2 regions of the Arthrobacter saudimassiliensis genome follow, and region 1 is predicted to be linked to the other one. Evidence: riboswitches for the same ligand, from Rfam matches in the RefSeq annotation. Region 1 holds a riboswitch; the other holds the start of a gene.
The links. A riboswitch is a leader RNA that binds a small molecule or an ion and turns the genes downstream of it on or off. The one in region 1 is predicted to bind cyclic di-AMP.
Positions count from the first base shown of each region.

Region 1 (7,157 bases):
GCACCAGGGCGCGCCGGAAGGTGACCACGGCCAACGGCTCGTACCCTGCATTCAGAACGAGAGTGCGCATGCACAGTCCTCTTCGCCTGCATTCTTCGCGGCGGTTCTCCAGCAGCCGCCACGCGGAACGGTACAACGGATCGACAATGCAAGGGTAAGCCCCGCCTCCGGTCTTGACCATTTATCCGCCCGCGGCGGCCCGCCGCCGCGGGGCTGGTGAACGCGCAGACAACACAAAAGGGACCCGCGGGCGGGTCCCTTTGGTGTTTGGTTCTGTGTGGCGGGGTCTAGCCGCCGACGCGGATGTACACGCCGCCGGAGCCAAGCTCCGCATCGGCAATCACCGTGGTGTTGCCGTTGAAGCCGCCGTGCACGGCCTTGCCGCCGCCGATGTAGACCGCGATGTGGGCCAGGCCCATGCCGCCGTCGGCGTAGTAGATCAGGTCGCCGGGGACAGCCTCCGCCGCGCTCACGGTGCGGCCGAGGGAGAGGTAACCGGCCGGCCAGCCGTGATAGTTGATGCCCGCGGCAGCCAGTGCGTTGGTGGCCAGCGCGGTGCAGTCCTGCATGACGCCGAGCTGCGCGAGCGCGGCGCTGGCGATGACGGCGGCGGTGCCGCCGGCCGGGGCCGGTGCAGGTGCCGGTGCCGGAGCAGGCGCCGGGGCGACCTGCTGGGACTGCAGGGAGACGTTGGCCGCTGCCGGAGCGGAGGCGGCCGGGGCAGCCGCAGCCGGGGCCGCTGCCTGCTCCTCGACGGCGACGGGCGCGACCGCCGGAGCGGCTTCGACCACACCGGCTACCGCGGCACGCTCGAACGAGACGGGCACGTCATCGGCCACCAGCAGGGGTGCGTTGGCGATGTCCAGCTTGCTGGTGTGGACCTCGCGCTGCGCCTCGACCGGAGCCCCGGAGGCCGTGGCTGCTGCACCGGAGGCCAGGACCAGGCCGGAGGCCGCGGCGATGACTGCGGCCTGGCGGCCGACGGTGCCGGCGTTGGAGGACACTGCATCCGCCAGGGCGGAAAGGGTGTTGCGCTCGACTGCGGCCCGGTGGCGGGCGCGCTCAGGTGTCGTAGTCATGCTGATTCTTCCTCGGGTGGTTACGACAACTGGTGTCTAGCTGACGCGGACGAAGCTGGCGCCCGGCAGGTCGGAAAGGTTGTGCAGGGCGGTGTTGAAGCCGTTGAAGCCGCCGCTGATGACCTGGCCGTTGCCGACGTAGATGGCAACGTGACCGGGAGTGATGACGAGGTCGCCGGGCATCGGCGAACCGACGACGGTGCCGTAGGCGTAGAACTGGGCCGGTGCGAGGTCGCCCACGGACTTGCCGGCGGCGCGCAGGGCCTTCTCCACCATGGCGGTGCAGTCCTGGGCGACGCCGATCTGGGAGTACGCGGAACCGACCAGGATGTCGGCGACGGCGCTGGCGGCCGGAGCGCTCTGGACGGCGACGTCTGCGGCCGGGGCCGGGGCGGCCTGGACGGGAGCAGCCGGGGCCGGCGCTGCGGCCTGCTGGACGGCGGTGCGCTCGGCGGCGGCGGCCTGCTCGGCTGCGGCCAGTTCGGCTGCTGCTGCCTGCTCGGCGGCGGCGCGCTCGGCGGCGCCGGATTCGGAAACCACCTGCTCAAGGCCGGCCAGCTGGAACGGGGCGTCGGCCGGAACGGACAGGGCGCCGCCGCCGGTGACGATGTTCAGGGGCAGGGCCTCAAGCGCCTGGCGCTCGGTGCTCGGAGCGGCCTGCGCCGGGATGCCGGCGGCCAGCACGAGGCCGGACGCGGCGGCTACGACGGCGGCCTGGCGGCCTACGGATGCAAGCGGGCTCGTGGAAGTGCTGGCCGCGCGGCGGCGGCCATGGGTGCGTGATGACAAAGCTGTGCCTCTCCCTACGCCTGCGAGGTGAGCTGTCGGGTTCGGATGGGAGTCACCCGGCTGGGCGGCGCGAAGCCGCTCAACTTAACCCCAAGGGCACCAAACGGTGCCCGAAAATTGGTTCCCCCGCCCCTGCCATGCGATTGTGCGAACGGACCTCGAACAGTGGCAGAGCTAGGCGATCTGCTCGAGGGTGCCTGGCCGTTGGGGGCCGGGCACGGTGACGACCCTACAGGAAGCTTTCAGGAATGTCACGTTCCGGTCACAGAACGGTATGTCTGCGGTTACAACCAGCCCAGGGGGTCGACGACATCGCCGTTTACCATTACCTCAAAATGCAGGTGGCAGCCCGTGGAGGCACCGGTGGATCCGCTGGCCCCGAGGAGCGCTCCGCGGTCCATGGTGTCCCCTACGGCCACGTGGATCGCGGAAAGGTGGTTGTAGGTGGTCTCGACGCCGTTGCCGTGGTCGATGACGACGCGCTGGCCGCCGCCGTACGGGTGCCAGCCGGCGAAGGTGACGGTTCCGGCAGCCGCCGCGGTGACGTCCGTGCCGCAGGCCGCTGCAAAGTCCTGGCCCCGGTGGAGCTCTCCGCTCATGCCCGTAATCGGGGACACGCGGTAGCCGAACCCGGAAGTGGACACCATTTCCGAGGCGAGGGGCTTGGCCAGGGTGCCCTTGGCGGCGGCGGGCGTAACGGAGGAGGCCGCAGCCGCCACCGTGACCTCCTGCAGGCGGGCCTCGGGGTCGTACCGGCTGCTCAGCCCTGCACGCTCGAAGTTGACCTGCGCGGCGGGATCTGCCGTGACGGTCTCCTGGACCGCGGCGGCCTGGACCTGCGGTTCCGGCTCGGCCGCCGCTGTGGTAGGAATGGCGACGCTCAGGATGAGCCCGGAGGTTGCTGCCGTAATGGCAACCTTCTGGGCGGTGTCCCCCACGGAGTGATGCTTGGTTTCGGCCCGCCGGCGTCCGCTCTGGGAGCGCGGACGCGCAGGTGTTGCCGGGGCAGACGCGCGGCGCCTGCCCGAAGCAGCATGCTTCGACAAGTGGTTCCCTCTCTCAAGCCTGCGAAGTTAGCTGTCGGATTCGAGTGGAGAAGCACTCGGCCTCCGGCCGGCAGCACGGCTGTTGCCATGCTGCTTGCTGTGGAGGCTTCACCCCGAGGCAGCGGCTGCTGCCAAAGAATTGGGTCCTCCGCCCCCGCCTAGCGAACGGTATGGTGCTCCGGCCCAACGGCAGGGTTAGGCATTTGGGCCGGATAACGATGGTGGTTCAGCGTCGTCAAACACTATAGGGGAACAGCGCCGAAATTTACCATTCCGTTATCGGCGCTGCGGAATCAGCGCTGCGCGACGAAGACGTGGGAGGCCACTTCCGGCGGCAGCTCCAGCGCACCCTCGATGCCGGGGACGCGGACGGAGATGTACCCGCCGACGGTTTCGGCGGTCAGTTCGGCGCCGGGATGCAGGCCGGCCTCATCCAGCTGGCCCAGCAGCTCGGGATCGACCTGGATGGGCTCGGCAAGCCGCACGAGCTGGTACTTCTGGCCCTCCCCCGCGCCGGCCACGGCCGTGGCGAGCGAGACGGTATCGGCCGCCGCACCGGGCGCGGGCATGCCGCCAAGCTCCTCCAGTCCGGGGATGGGGTTGCCGTAGGGGGATGCCGTCGGGTGGCCCAGCAGGTCGTAAAGCCGGCGTTCGACGCGCTCGCTCATCACGTGCTCCCACCGGCAGGCTTCGTCGTGGACGTAGGCCCAGTCCAGCCCGATGACGTCCGAGAGCAGGCGTTCGGCCAGCCGGTGCTTGCGCATCACGCCAACGGCGCGGGCCCTGCCCAGTTCGGTGAGTTCCAGCTGCCGGGTGCCCGAGACCACCACCAGCCCGTCACGCTCCATCCGGGCAATGGTCTGCGACACGGTGGGCCCGGAGTGGCGCAGGCGTTCGGCGATCCGGGCGCGCAGGGCGACGATGTTCTCCTCTTCCAGCTCCAGGATGGTCCGCAGGTACATCTCTGTCGTGTCGATGAGATCCGTCATGGCCGGCCGCTCCTTGAAATCGTGCGGAAGAAGTGGGATGCGGGCAGCATCGGCCGCCACAGGTCCCTGGTATGCCCCAAGGTTAGCCCATCGCGACAAAGCCCGGGCAATCACCCGGCTGCCGGTTCGCCCCCGGCTTTTCCCGCGCCTGCCCGGGAAAAGCCGCGGGCGGAGGCGGTCCTTCCCGACGCCGCTGCGACCCGATTCACAAATGGGCCGGGCCCGCCGCGTGGGGCAGAATGAAAGGGCGAAATGCACTGACGAATCCGCTGGAGCGTAGAGACCATGGGCGAAAACCCCGCACTGACCATTCCCGCCGAACTCCTGCCCCGGGACGGGCGGTTCGGCGCCGGCCCCTCCAAGGTCCGGCCCGAGCAGGTACAGGCCCTGTCGGACGCCGGCGCACGGCTGCTGGGCACCTCACACCGGCAGGCGCCGGTGCGCGGCCTGGTAGGCAGCATCCGTGAAGGCCTGTCCGCCTTCTTCCGCGCCCCCGAGGGCTATGAAGTGGTCCTCGGCGTCGGCGGTTCCACCGCCTTCTGGGACGTTGCCTCCTTCGGCCTGGTGCAGGAGAAGGCGCAGCACCTGTCCTTCGGCGAGTTCGGCTCGAAGTTCGCCGCCGCCACCAACAAGGCGCCGTTCCTCGCTGCGTCCTCGATCCTGAAGGCAGAGCCGGGCACCCGGCCCGAGCCGCAGGCCGAGGCCGGGGTGGACGTCTACGCCTGGCCGCAGAACGAGACCTCCACCGGCGTGTCCGCTCCGGTGAAGCGGGTCGGCGGAGCGGACGACGGCGCACTCGTCCTCATCGACGCCACGTCCGCGGCGGGCGGCCTGGACGTGGACGTGTCCGAGTCCGATGTCTACTACTTTGCGCCGCAGAAGAACTTTGCCTCCGACGGCGGACTGTGGCTGGGGCTGTTCTCTCCGGCGGCGCTGGAACGCGCGGCGCGGATCAATGCCTCCGACCGCTGGATCCCGGATTTCCTGAACCTGCAGACGGCGATCGACAACTCGCGCCTGAACCAGACCTACAACACCCCCTCGCTGTCCACGCTGGTGACCCTGGACGCCCAGGTGCAGTGGCTCAACAACAGCGGCGGCCTGGACTTCGCGGCCGCGCGGACCGCCGATTCGGCCGGACGGATCTACCGCTGGGCGGAGGCCTCCGGCGTCGCCACCCCGTTCGTGAGCCGACCCGAGGACCGCTCGAACGTCATTGCGACGATCGACTTTGATGAGTCGATCGATGCTGCGGCCGTCGCGAAGACCCTGCGGGCCAACGGGATCGTCGATGTGGAGCCGTACCGCAAGCTGGGCCGCAACCAGCTGCGCATCGCCACCTTCGTCGCCATCGACCCGGAGGATGTGAGTGCGCTGCTGCGCAGCATCGACTTCGTGATCGAAAACCTGTAGGGCCGCAGCCGGCCCGACCGGGGCCCGGATGCCGTCAGGCGTCCGGGCCCTGCTGCTTTTCCGGGGCCCGGACCAGGCGCAGCCGGCGCCGGGACGAGCGGTCGTAGGCCAGCCGGAGCCGTTCGGCCCGCCAGGCCCAGGCCGCGCCGATCAGCGCGGCCGCCAGCCCGGACAGGGCGGCCACCCCGAGGCCCCAGCGGGGTCCGAAGCTGTCCGAGACCAGCCCCACGATCGGTGCACCGATCGGCGTGCCGCCCATGAAGATGGCGAAGTACAGGGCCATGACCCGCCCGCGCATGACCGGCGTGGTGGTGGTCTGGACGTAGGCGTTGGCGCTGGTCATGAGCGTCAGCGCGAACAGCCCCACCGGCACCAGGGCCAGCGCGAACAGCTCCAGGCTGGGGGCCAGGCCGGCCAGCGCGCATGCTGCGCCGAACAGGCCCGCTGCTCCGAAGACGAAGCGCAGCCGCGGCCGGTCCCGCCGGGCGGAGAGCAGCGCTCCGGTGACGGAGCCGATGGCCATGATGGAGTTCAGCAGCCCGAAGATCCCGGCGTCCTGCCCGAACTCCGTTCGGGCCATGGACGCTATATATACGGCGAAGTTCAGCCCGAAGGTTCCCACGATGAAGATCGCCAGCATCACCATGATCAGGTCCGGACGGTAGCGGACGTAGCGCAGGCCGGCCCGGATCCTGCCCTTGCCGGGCGGGGCCTTGGGCAGCACGCGCAGCTCCGAGGAGCGCATGTTCACCAGTGCGAGGACCATCGCGCCGAAGGTCAGGGCGTTGATCATGAACACCCAGCCCGGGCCGACCGCCACGGTGAGCAGCCCGGCGACCGCCGGTCCGATCATGCGGGCGCCGTTGAAGGAGGCGCTGTTCAGGGCGACGGCGTTCGGCAGGTCCCGTTCGGAGACCACTTCGGAGACGAAGCTTTGCCGGGCCGGGGCGTCCACCGCCGAAACGACGCCCAGGGCCAGGGCGAACGCGTAGACGTGCCAGAGCTCCGCGGCGCCGGTGACGACCAGGGCGCCGAGCCCGACACCGAGCAGCGCCATCGACAGCTGCGTGGCCAGCAGCACCCGCCGGCGGTCATAGCTGTCAGCCAGCAGGCCGGCCCAGGGGGCGAGCACCAGCTGCGGTCCCAGCTGCAGCGCCATGACGATGCCCATGGCCGCGGCGTTCTGGTCCGTGAGGATGTCGTACACCAGCCAGTCCTGGGCGGTGCGCTGCATCCAGGTGCCGATATTGGAGACCAGTGCCCCGAGGAACCAGATGCGGTAGTTGAAGATCTTCAGGGACCGGAACATCATCGCTCCGCCTCCGTCAATGCCGCATCCAGTGCCGTCACGGGTTACTCGTCCTCCTGTTCCCCGCCCTGTGCATCGGGGCCCGCGGGGGCCTGCGCGTGGCGGGTTTCGGTGCCGCTTTCAGCCGCAGCGGCGTCGGTGTCGACGTCGGCGCCGTCGGCGGCGGCGGCGGCGTCAGCATCGCCGGAGGCCGCGGCCTCGGCCTGTTCCTTGTCCGCTGCGATTTCCTCCGGGCGCACCCGTTCGGACCAGGGCACCCACTCCGGCGCCAGCAGCGCCTTCGCGGAGGGCAGCAGGCCCACCTCGCATACGGTGGCGACCTTGCCGCGGGGCACGCGCGCCAGGGTGGCGTACCACTCCCAGCCCGCGTATCCGCGGCGGTTGGCTTCGAACCGGTGGGTCAGCAGCCGGTCCGCCTCGATCGTCACGCCCACGTGCGCACCGATTTCCTCTTCGCCGGTGATCTCCAGCAGCCCCTGCCGCGCCGTTTCGACAGCGGCGGCCAGGACGGCGTCGGGCTTGGTGGGCCTGC
Region 1 covers NZ_JBNHFX010000005.1:115,717-122,873, forward strand. Annotated here, with positions in the region: gene AC5RV6_RS16580 (HNH endonuclease) at 1-70, opposite strand, end outside; gene AC5RV6_RS16585 (NlpC/P60 family protein) at 288-1,079, opposite strand; gene AC5RV6_RS16590 (NlpC/P60 family protein) at 1,116-1,868, opposite strand; cyclic di-AMP (ydaO/yuaA leader) riboswitch at 1,872-2,028, opposite strand; gene AC5RV6_RS16595 (M23 family metallopeptidase) at 2,153-2,806, opposite strand; cyclic di-AMP (ydaO/yuaA leader) riboswitch at 2,916-3,126, opposite strand; gene AC5RV6_RS16600 (iron-dependent transcriptional repressor DtxR) at 3,208-3,903, opposite strand; gene serC (phosphoserine transaminase) at 4,189-5,316, shown strand; gene AC5RV6_RS16610 (MFS transporter) at 5,351-6,625, opposite strand; gene AC5RV6_RS16615 (DUF3027 domain-containing protein) at 6,670-7,157, opposite strand, start outside.

Region 2 (7,157 bases), on a different contig from region 1:
ATCAGGCTGCCGGGGCGCGCGGGACGGTTAGGCCTAGAGCCGGTCGAACCTCTCAACGCTGGCGGCGGGACCGGCCACCAGCACCGTGTCGTCCGCCTCGAGCACGGTCTGCGGCGTGACGAAGCGCCAGGCCCCGGTTCCCTTGCGGACAGCGACCACCGCGACTCCGTAGCGGTCCAGGATCGCGGCCCGCTGCAGGGGAATATCACGGATGGCCCGGTGGGGTGCGGTTTCCACCACGGCGAAGTCCCCGCCGATCTGCGAGTAGTCAAGCACGCTGCCGCTGACCAGGTGGGCGACCCGCCGCCCCATGTCGGCCTCCGGAAAAACCACGTGCCGGATGCCCAGCTGATCGAGGATGGTGCCGTGCGCTTCGCTGACCGCCTCCGCCCAGATCTGCGGGATCCCGAAGCGCAGCAGCAGCGACGTGGTGAGCACGCTCATGCCGACGTCGCTGCCGATCGCGACCACCACGCGTTCGAAGTCGGGGATGGAAAGGTCGCGGAGGACCTGTTCGTCGGTGGCATCGGCCGTCACAACGTAGGTCAGCCGGCCGTCCAGCGTTTGGACCACCTGGGGGCGGTGGTCGATGCCCAGGACGTCCGTGCCGTGCGCCATCAGTTCCAGTGCCACCGAGCGGCCGAACCGGCCGAGGCCGATGATCGCGACCGCATCCGTCCCCGCCATCCGTGCCGGCCGGTTTCCCGACAGGAGCCTGCGCTTAGCCAATGATCGGCCTCTCTTCCGGCAGCTCGTAGCGGGAGGTGCGGCTGCGCAGGGCGAGGCCGGCCGCCAGCAGGAGCGGGCCGAGCCTGCCGATGAACATCAGGACGACCAGCACGGACTGCCCGACCGGCCCGATGGCGGCGGAGATGCCTGCGCTGAGGCCGACCGTTCCGAAGGCGGAGGTGGTTTCGAGCAGCAGGACGTCGAGCCCGAAGTCGGTCACAGCCATCAGGAAGGCGGTGGCGGCCAGGACCAGGGCGGCCGCCGCCAGCAGCAGGGTGATCGCCTCGCGCGGCACGTGGCTGCCGAGCCGCTTGCCGAGCATGGTCACGGACGCGCCGCCGCGCAGTTCGGCGGCCACCACGTAGACCAGCACCATAAAGGTGGTGACCTTGATGCCTCCGGCCGTGCCGGCCGGGCCGCCGCCGATGAACATGAGGATATCCATGCCGAGCCAGGACAGCGGGTCCATCTCCGCGATGTCGATGCTGGAGAACCCGGCCGTTCGGGCCTGCACTGACTGGAAGAAGGCGGCCAGCAGGCGGTCCGGCCAGCTCAGGGGTTCCAGGGTCCGCGGGTTGCCGCTTTCGACCAGCAGCACCAGCAGGGTGCCGGCAGCCAGCAGCAGGCCCGTTCCCAGCAGAACGAGGCGGGTGTTCAGCGACCAGGCCAGCGGCGTGAACAGATGGCGGCGCAGCTGCATCAGCACCGGGAAGCCCAGTCCGCCAAGGATGACCGCGGCGCTGATGGACAGGCAGACCACCGGATCCGCCGCGAAGCCCGCAAGGTTGTCGCTGAACAGGGAAAAGCCTGCATTGTTGAAGGCCGAGACAGCGTGGAAAACCCCGTACCACAACGCCTGCCCAAAGGGCATGCGGTAGGTAAGGGCGAACTGCAGCGTAAGGATCACCGCGACGGCGGCCTCGGTCAGCAGAGTGATGCGGACGACGCCGAGGATCACCGCGGGCGCGTTCACCGGCCGCCCTCCACCGGCTTCGGCCGCCGCGGTGAGCCTGGTGCGCAGGCTCAGCCGACGCGCGACCGCCAGGCCGATGACGGCGCCGGTGGTCATCACGCCCAGTCCGCCGATCTGGATCAGCACGAGGATCACGGACTCGCCGAAACTGCTCCAGTGCCCCGGGGTGTCGACGACGATCAGGCCGGTGACGCAGAGCGCGGAAACCGCGGTGAACAGCGCCTCGATGAACGACGCCCCGCCCGGCCCTTCGGCGGCGCCGGGAAGGAGCAGCAGCCCTGTTCCCGCAGCGGCCGCGGCTGCGAATCCTCCCAGCACGGTCCGGGCGGGAGGAGAACGGCGGCGGGGATGTCCGTGGAGCACGCCCGGGGGTCTGGCCACGTTTTGACGCTACCGCGGCCCGCCCTCTGCAGTCAGCGTGAGGCGTGCGCTTCCCCGCGGAGGAAGGCTCAATCCGTCCCGGGACGGTCCTGCGGCACGTCGAGCGGATCACTCCCGCAGGATGCGGTCAAGGGCAGGCCGTAATCTTTGCCGCCGGAGCGAATCCGGGCGTTTCGCCGGCCCGTGACCCGCACTCCCGCCCTGACCTGCGACGACGTTTTGGCTATCGGCTACGAGTCGTTGCGTCAAGTTCTGAGAGCTTAATAACAAACTCGATATCCAATGGTTATCAAACCGTGATAGATGTGTAGTGTTCTTCGAGTGCCGCTCCCCCAGCGCGGCACCCTCGGCCGGATACCGAACCTTGCCACCGGTTCCGAGGTCCAAAGATCAAAACCATGGCAGGGGCGGGGGAACCAGTTCCGGGTTCCACGAATCCTAGGGGTTAAGCCTGCCGGCCTTCCGGCAGCCGGGTGACTCCCATCCGCATCCGACAGCTCACCTCGCAGGTACAGGGAGAGGTAACAACATGTCCAACACCCGTGCACGCCACCGCGCAGAGACTTCCGCCTGGCTGACCATCTCCAAGGCCGCCCTCGGCCGCGGACGCACCATCGGAGGAACCGCTGCCGCAGTTGCCGCAGGGTCCGGCCTGATGCTCGGCATGGCCGCCCCGGCCCAGGCCGGCGTCATCGCCAACGATTCCTACACCCCGGCTCCGGCTGCGGCACCCGCCGCTCCCGTAGCCGCCGCACCTGCCCCGGCTGTGGAGACCGTCGCCGCGGACGCAGCGCCGGCCGGCACCCACACCGTGGTCGCCGGAGACACCCTCGGCCAGATCGCCGCCACCTACGGCGTGAGCCTGGACAGCATCTTCAGCCTGAACGGGCTGGGCATGGAGTCCATCATCTACCCGGGCGACGTCATCACCTACGCCGGCGAGGCCACCGCCGCACCGGCAGCGGTCGAGTACGCCGCCGCCTCCTACACCGAGACCTACGCCGCTCCTGCACCTGCAGCCGCTCCGGCTGACCTGGGCACCTTCAGCACCCAGTCCGTCGACGTGACCCCGGCCCCCGCGGCCACCGCGGCCTCGGCCACCAACCAGGTCATCCTCAACTCGGCCTACGCCCAGATGGGTGCCGTCCAGGACTGCACCGTCCTGGTCGAGGTGGCGCTGCGCGCCGCCGGGCACTCCGTGGGCGACCTGGCCCCGGCCCAGCTGGCTGCCTACGGCACCCCCGTCTCCGACCCGCAGCCGGGTGACCTGATCTACTACGCCGACGGCGGCATGGGCTTCGCCCACATCGCCATCTACATCGGCGACGGCCAGGCCATCCACAGCGGCTGGAACGGCAACCAGACCGTCATCAACTCCGCCAACGTCGGCTCCGGCGCGGCCTACTACCGCGTAGCGTAGCTGCTGCTCCGACGCCCGGCGCCGGAACAGCAGGAGCAGGAAACGGACATGCGGTCCCCCTCGGGGCCGGATGTCCGTTTTCGTTTAACCGCCGTGGCGGTGTGACCGGCGTTCCGGTTCAACCTCCGTGGGAGCCCGCCTTCACCCGGCCGGCTCCTCTGCCGTGATCGGCTCGTATCAGGCCCGCGGCTTGGTGCGGGCCGTAGCCGGCACCGACCACGGATCCTCCGGCCAGGGATGCCGGGGGTACCGTCCACGCATCTCCGCCCTGACCTGCCGGTACGGGCCGTTCCAGAAGGACTCCAGGTCATCGGTCACCGCCAGCGGCCGCCGTGCCGGTGAGAGCAGGTGGAACAGCACCGGGACCCGGCCACGCACCAGCCGCGGGGTCCGGGCCCAGCCGAAGCATTCCTGGAGCTTCACCGCGACGACCGGCCGTGCCTGCGGGTCCCCGGGCTCCGGGTAGGCGATCCGTACCCGGGAGCCGCTGGGAACCTGCAGCCGTTCCGGTGCGAGCTCGTCGAAGTCCGCCGCCTGGGGCCACGGCAGCAGGCGGCGCAGTGGTTCAGCCAGGTCCGTGGCCGCCGCCGTCCTGCCCTGCGCCAGGGCCTCCAGCTCCGGGAGCAGCCAGTCCTCCAGGTTCTCCAGCAGGGCGGCGTCGGAGACGTCGGGCCACGGCGCCCCGAGTTCGCGGTGGAGCAGGGCCATCCGGCGGCGCAGGCCCTCGGATGCCTCCGAGAAGCCGATGATGCCCAGGCCGGCCTCGCGCAGCGCCTGGGCGACGGCCGCCCGGCCCTCCTCCCGCGAGGCGCGCACCGGCGTATCGGAGAGGGTGATGGCGCCCAGCCTCCGTATCCTCCGGGCGGTGACCCGTCCGTCGGTAAAGCCCGCGTGAACGTGCTCGGTCACCAGGGTCCGGCCTGCTGCCTCGGCGTCGGCCGGTTCGAGCGGAGCCGCGGCCCGGATCAGCGCGCCGGTACCGGCCGCCGATCTGCCGGCCGCGCGGCTGACCTCGGCCACGGCCAGCCACGGATGTCCGGCGAGCCGGCTGCCGGCCGGCAGGCCCGCACGGGTGCCCGAGGCCAGCAGGTACTGTTCCGGCCCGTCGCCCGGCACCCGGCGGGCGACCCGGTCCGGGAAGGCGAGGGCCACCACCTGCCCCGCAGCGTTGCCCGCTGCCGCCCGCTGTCCCCGGATGGAGCCGACGAGGCCGGACAGTCGGCGCACGTCCCCGCGCCATTTCGCTGCTCCCGGCGCGCTGCCGCGGCGGAGGGCGGCCAGCAGTCCGGCCAGGTCCGCGCCTTCCGGGCGGAGGTCCGAGGACACCATCGCGACCACTTCGGCCGCAGCCGTGGGGCCCACCAGTGCGGCGCCGTCGAGCAGGGCGCGGGCGAGCCGCGGGTCGGCGGGCACCTCCGCCAGCCGGCGGCCCAGCGGGGTTGCCATGCCGGAGCCGTCGACGGCGCCCAGTTCCCGCAGCACGGCCACGGCGTCGGCCATCGCGGCGGCGGGCGGGGCGTCCGGCAGCGCCAGGCCGCGGCCCTCCGGCGTGCCCCAGCAGGCCAGCAGCAGGGCCGCGCCGGCCAGGTCGGCGGCGGCGATCTCCGGCGTCGGATGGGCCGGGGCTGCCGCGTAGGCCGCCTGGTCGTAGCAGCGGATCACGGTCCCCGGCCCCTGCCGGGCGGCACGGCCGGCCCGCTGGTCCGCGGAGGCCCGGGACGCGGATACCGTGACCAGCCCGCTCATCCCCCGCGCCGCGTCCCGGCGCACCTCCCGGGACAGTCCGGAGTCGATGACCAGCCGCACCCCCGGCACCGTCAGCGAGGACTCGGCCAGCGCCGTCGAGACGATGATGCGGGAGGGATCGCCCTCCCCGCGGCCGCCGACCGCGCGGTCCTGGAGGGCGGCGGCGACCTGGCCGTGCAGTTCCAGGACCTCGACGGCGCCGGCGGCCGCGCTGCGCAGCCGGGCGGCGGCGTCGGCCACCTCCCGCGCTCCCGGAAGGAACACCAGGGTGTCAGCGCCCGGCTCGGCGAGGTTCAGCTGTGCATGTCCCGCCGCGGCGGTGGCAGCCACGTGCGCCAGGAACTCCCGCCGCACGCCGCGTTCATCGAGCCGCGGGCCCCGGCCGGGCGCCCATCTGATGTCAAGCGGATGCAGCGCGGCCGGAGTGTCCACCACCGGCACCGCCCCGGGCTCCCCGTCGCCGAGCAGTGCGGCAAAGCGGGCCGCGTCGAGGGTGGCGGACATCGCGGCCAGGGTCAGGTCGGGGCGCAGCTGGCGGACTTCGCCGAGCAGGCCCAGCAGCAGGTCCGTGTCCAGGCCCCGCTCATGGACCTCGTCGAGTACGACGGCCGACGCGCCGGCCAGGCCGGGATCCGCCAGCAGCCGGCGCAGCAGCAGGCCCGGAGTCAGGAATTCGACCAGCGTCTCCGCGCCGGCACGGTGTTCCCCGCGCACGCTGTAGCCGACCCGGCCGCCCACCGCGCTTCCGTCGAGGGCGGCCAGCCGGCGGGCGGCGGAGCGCACGGCCACCCGCCGGGGCTGGGTGACCAGCACCCTGCCGCCGCTGCCCTGGCCGGCGGCGAGGTTCGCCGCCAGCGGCGGAACCAGGGTGGTCTTTCCCGTGCCGGGCGGTGCCTGCACCACGGCGGCCGAACCGGGCGTTCCCAGGGCCCGCGCCAGCTCCGGCAGGGACCGGGCGAAGACCAGTCCGCTGCCGATGCGGGAGAGGTCGAAGGGGCCAGGGACGGAGTCGGGCTGTGGGAACACCCTTCCATTCTGCCCGAGGCCGTACCATCAGCCTGGGCCGGACGGACCGGCGGGCAGGAGGCACCATGGCCGTGCAGAGCGCCGGAATCCTGTTGTACCGGCTGCGGGCCGACGGCCCGGAGTTCTGGCTGGGACACATGGGCGGCCCGTTCTGGGCCCGGAGGCAGGAGCATGCCTGGTCGATTCCCAAGGGCGAGATCCTTCCGGGCGAGGATCCCCTCACGGCGGCCCGGAGGGAGTTCGCCGAGGAGATGGGCCACGCCGCCCCGGAGGCGGACTACGCCGGACTTGGGGCGTTCCGGCAGTCCTCCGGCAAGGTCGTGACCGTGTTCACGGCCGAGGCGGACTTCTCCCCCGCGGCGATTTCCAGCAACACCTTCCAGCTGGAGTGGCCCCGCGGCTCCGGCCGGTTCCGCGAGTACCCGGAAATGGACGACGCCGGCTGGTTCGGGGCGGCGGATGCCCGCCGGCTGCTGGTCAAGGGCCAGCTGCCGGTCCTGGCTGCCCTGCTGCGCCGGCTGGACGGATAGCACCGCGGCCGGGGCCGACGGCGGCGCCCTCAGTGCTGCTGAAGCATTGCCGTCGTGCGGTTCCACAGGGCCAGGTCCAGGGTGCCGCTGCGCGCCTGCCGGTTCGGCCGGGCCGGCCGGCAGCGGGCGAAGTAGCGGCCGGTGGGGTAATCCTCGCCGGGGGTGCCGTCGGCCAGGAATACCAGCGTCCGGGCGCCCTTTTCCGGGGTGCCGAGCAGCCTGCGCAGCGGCGTATGGTAGGCCGCGTGCATGGCCGAGCCGGCCGCCCCGGAGAAGTTGCTCGCAATGACTCCCGGGTGGAAGGCGGTGGAGGTCAGCCCGTGGCTGCGGTACCGCCGGTCCAGCTCGAAGG
Region 2 covers NZ_JBNHFX010000002.1:297,229-304,385, reverse strand. Annotated here, with positions in the region: gene AC5RV6_RS08620 (potassium channel family protein) at 34-687, opposite strand; gene AC5RV6_RS08615 (TrkH family potassium uptake protein) at 722-2,083, opposite strand; cyclic di-AMP (ydaO/yuaA leader) riboswitch at 2,463-2,609, shown strand; gene AC5RV6_RS08610 (LysM peptidoglycan-binding domain-containing protein) at 2,613-3,503, shown strand; gene hrpB (ATP-dependent helicase HrpB) at 3,681-6,275, opposite strand; gene AC5RV6_RS08600 (NUDIX hydrolase) at 6,341-6,805, shown strand; gene AC5RV6_RS08595 (SDR family NAD(P)-dependent oxidoreductase) at 6,835-7,157, opposite strand, start outside.
Region 2: another riboswitch for cyclic di-AMP. It lies ahead of AC5RV6_RS08610 (LysM peptidoglycan-binding domain-containing protein); the one in region 1 lies ahead of AC5RV6_RS16595 (M23 family metallopeptidase).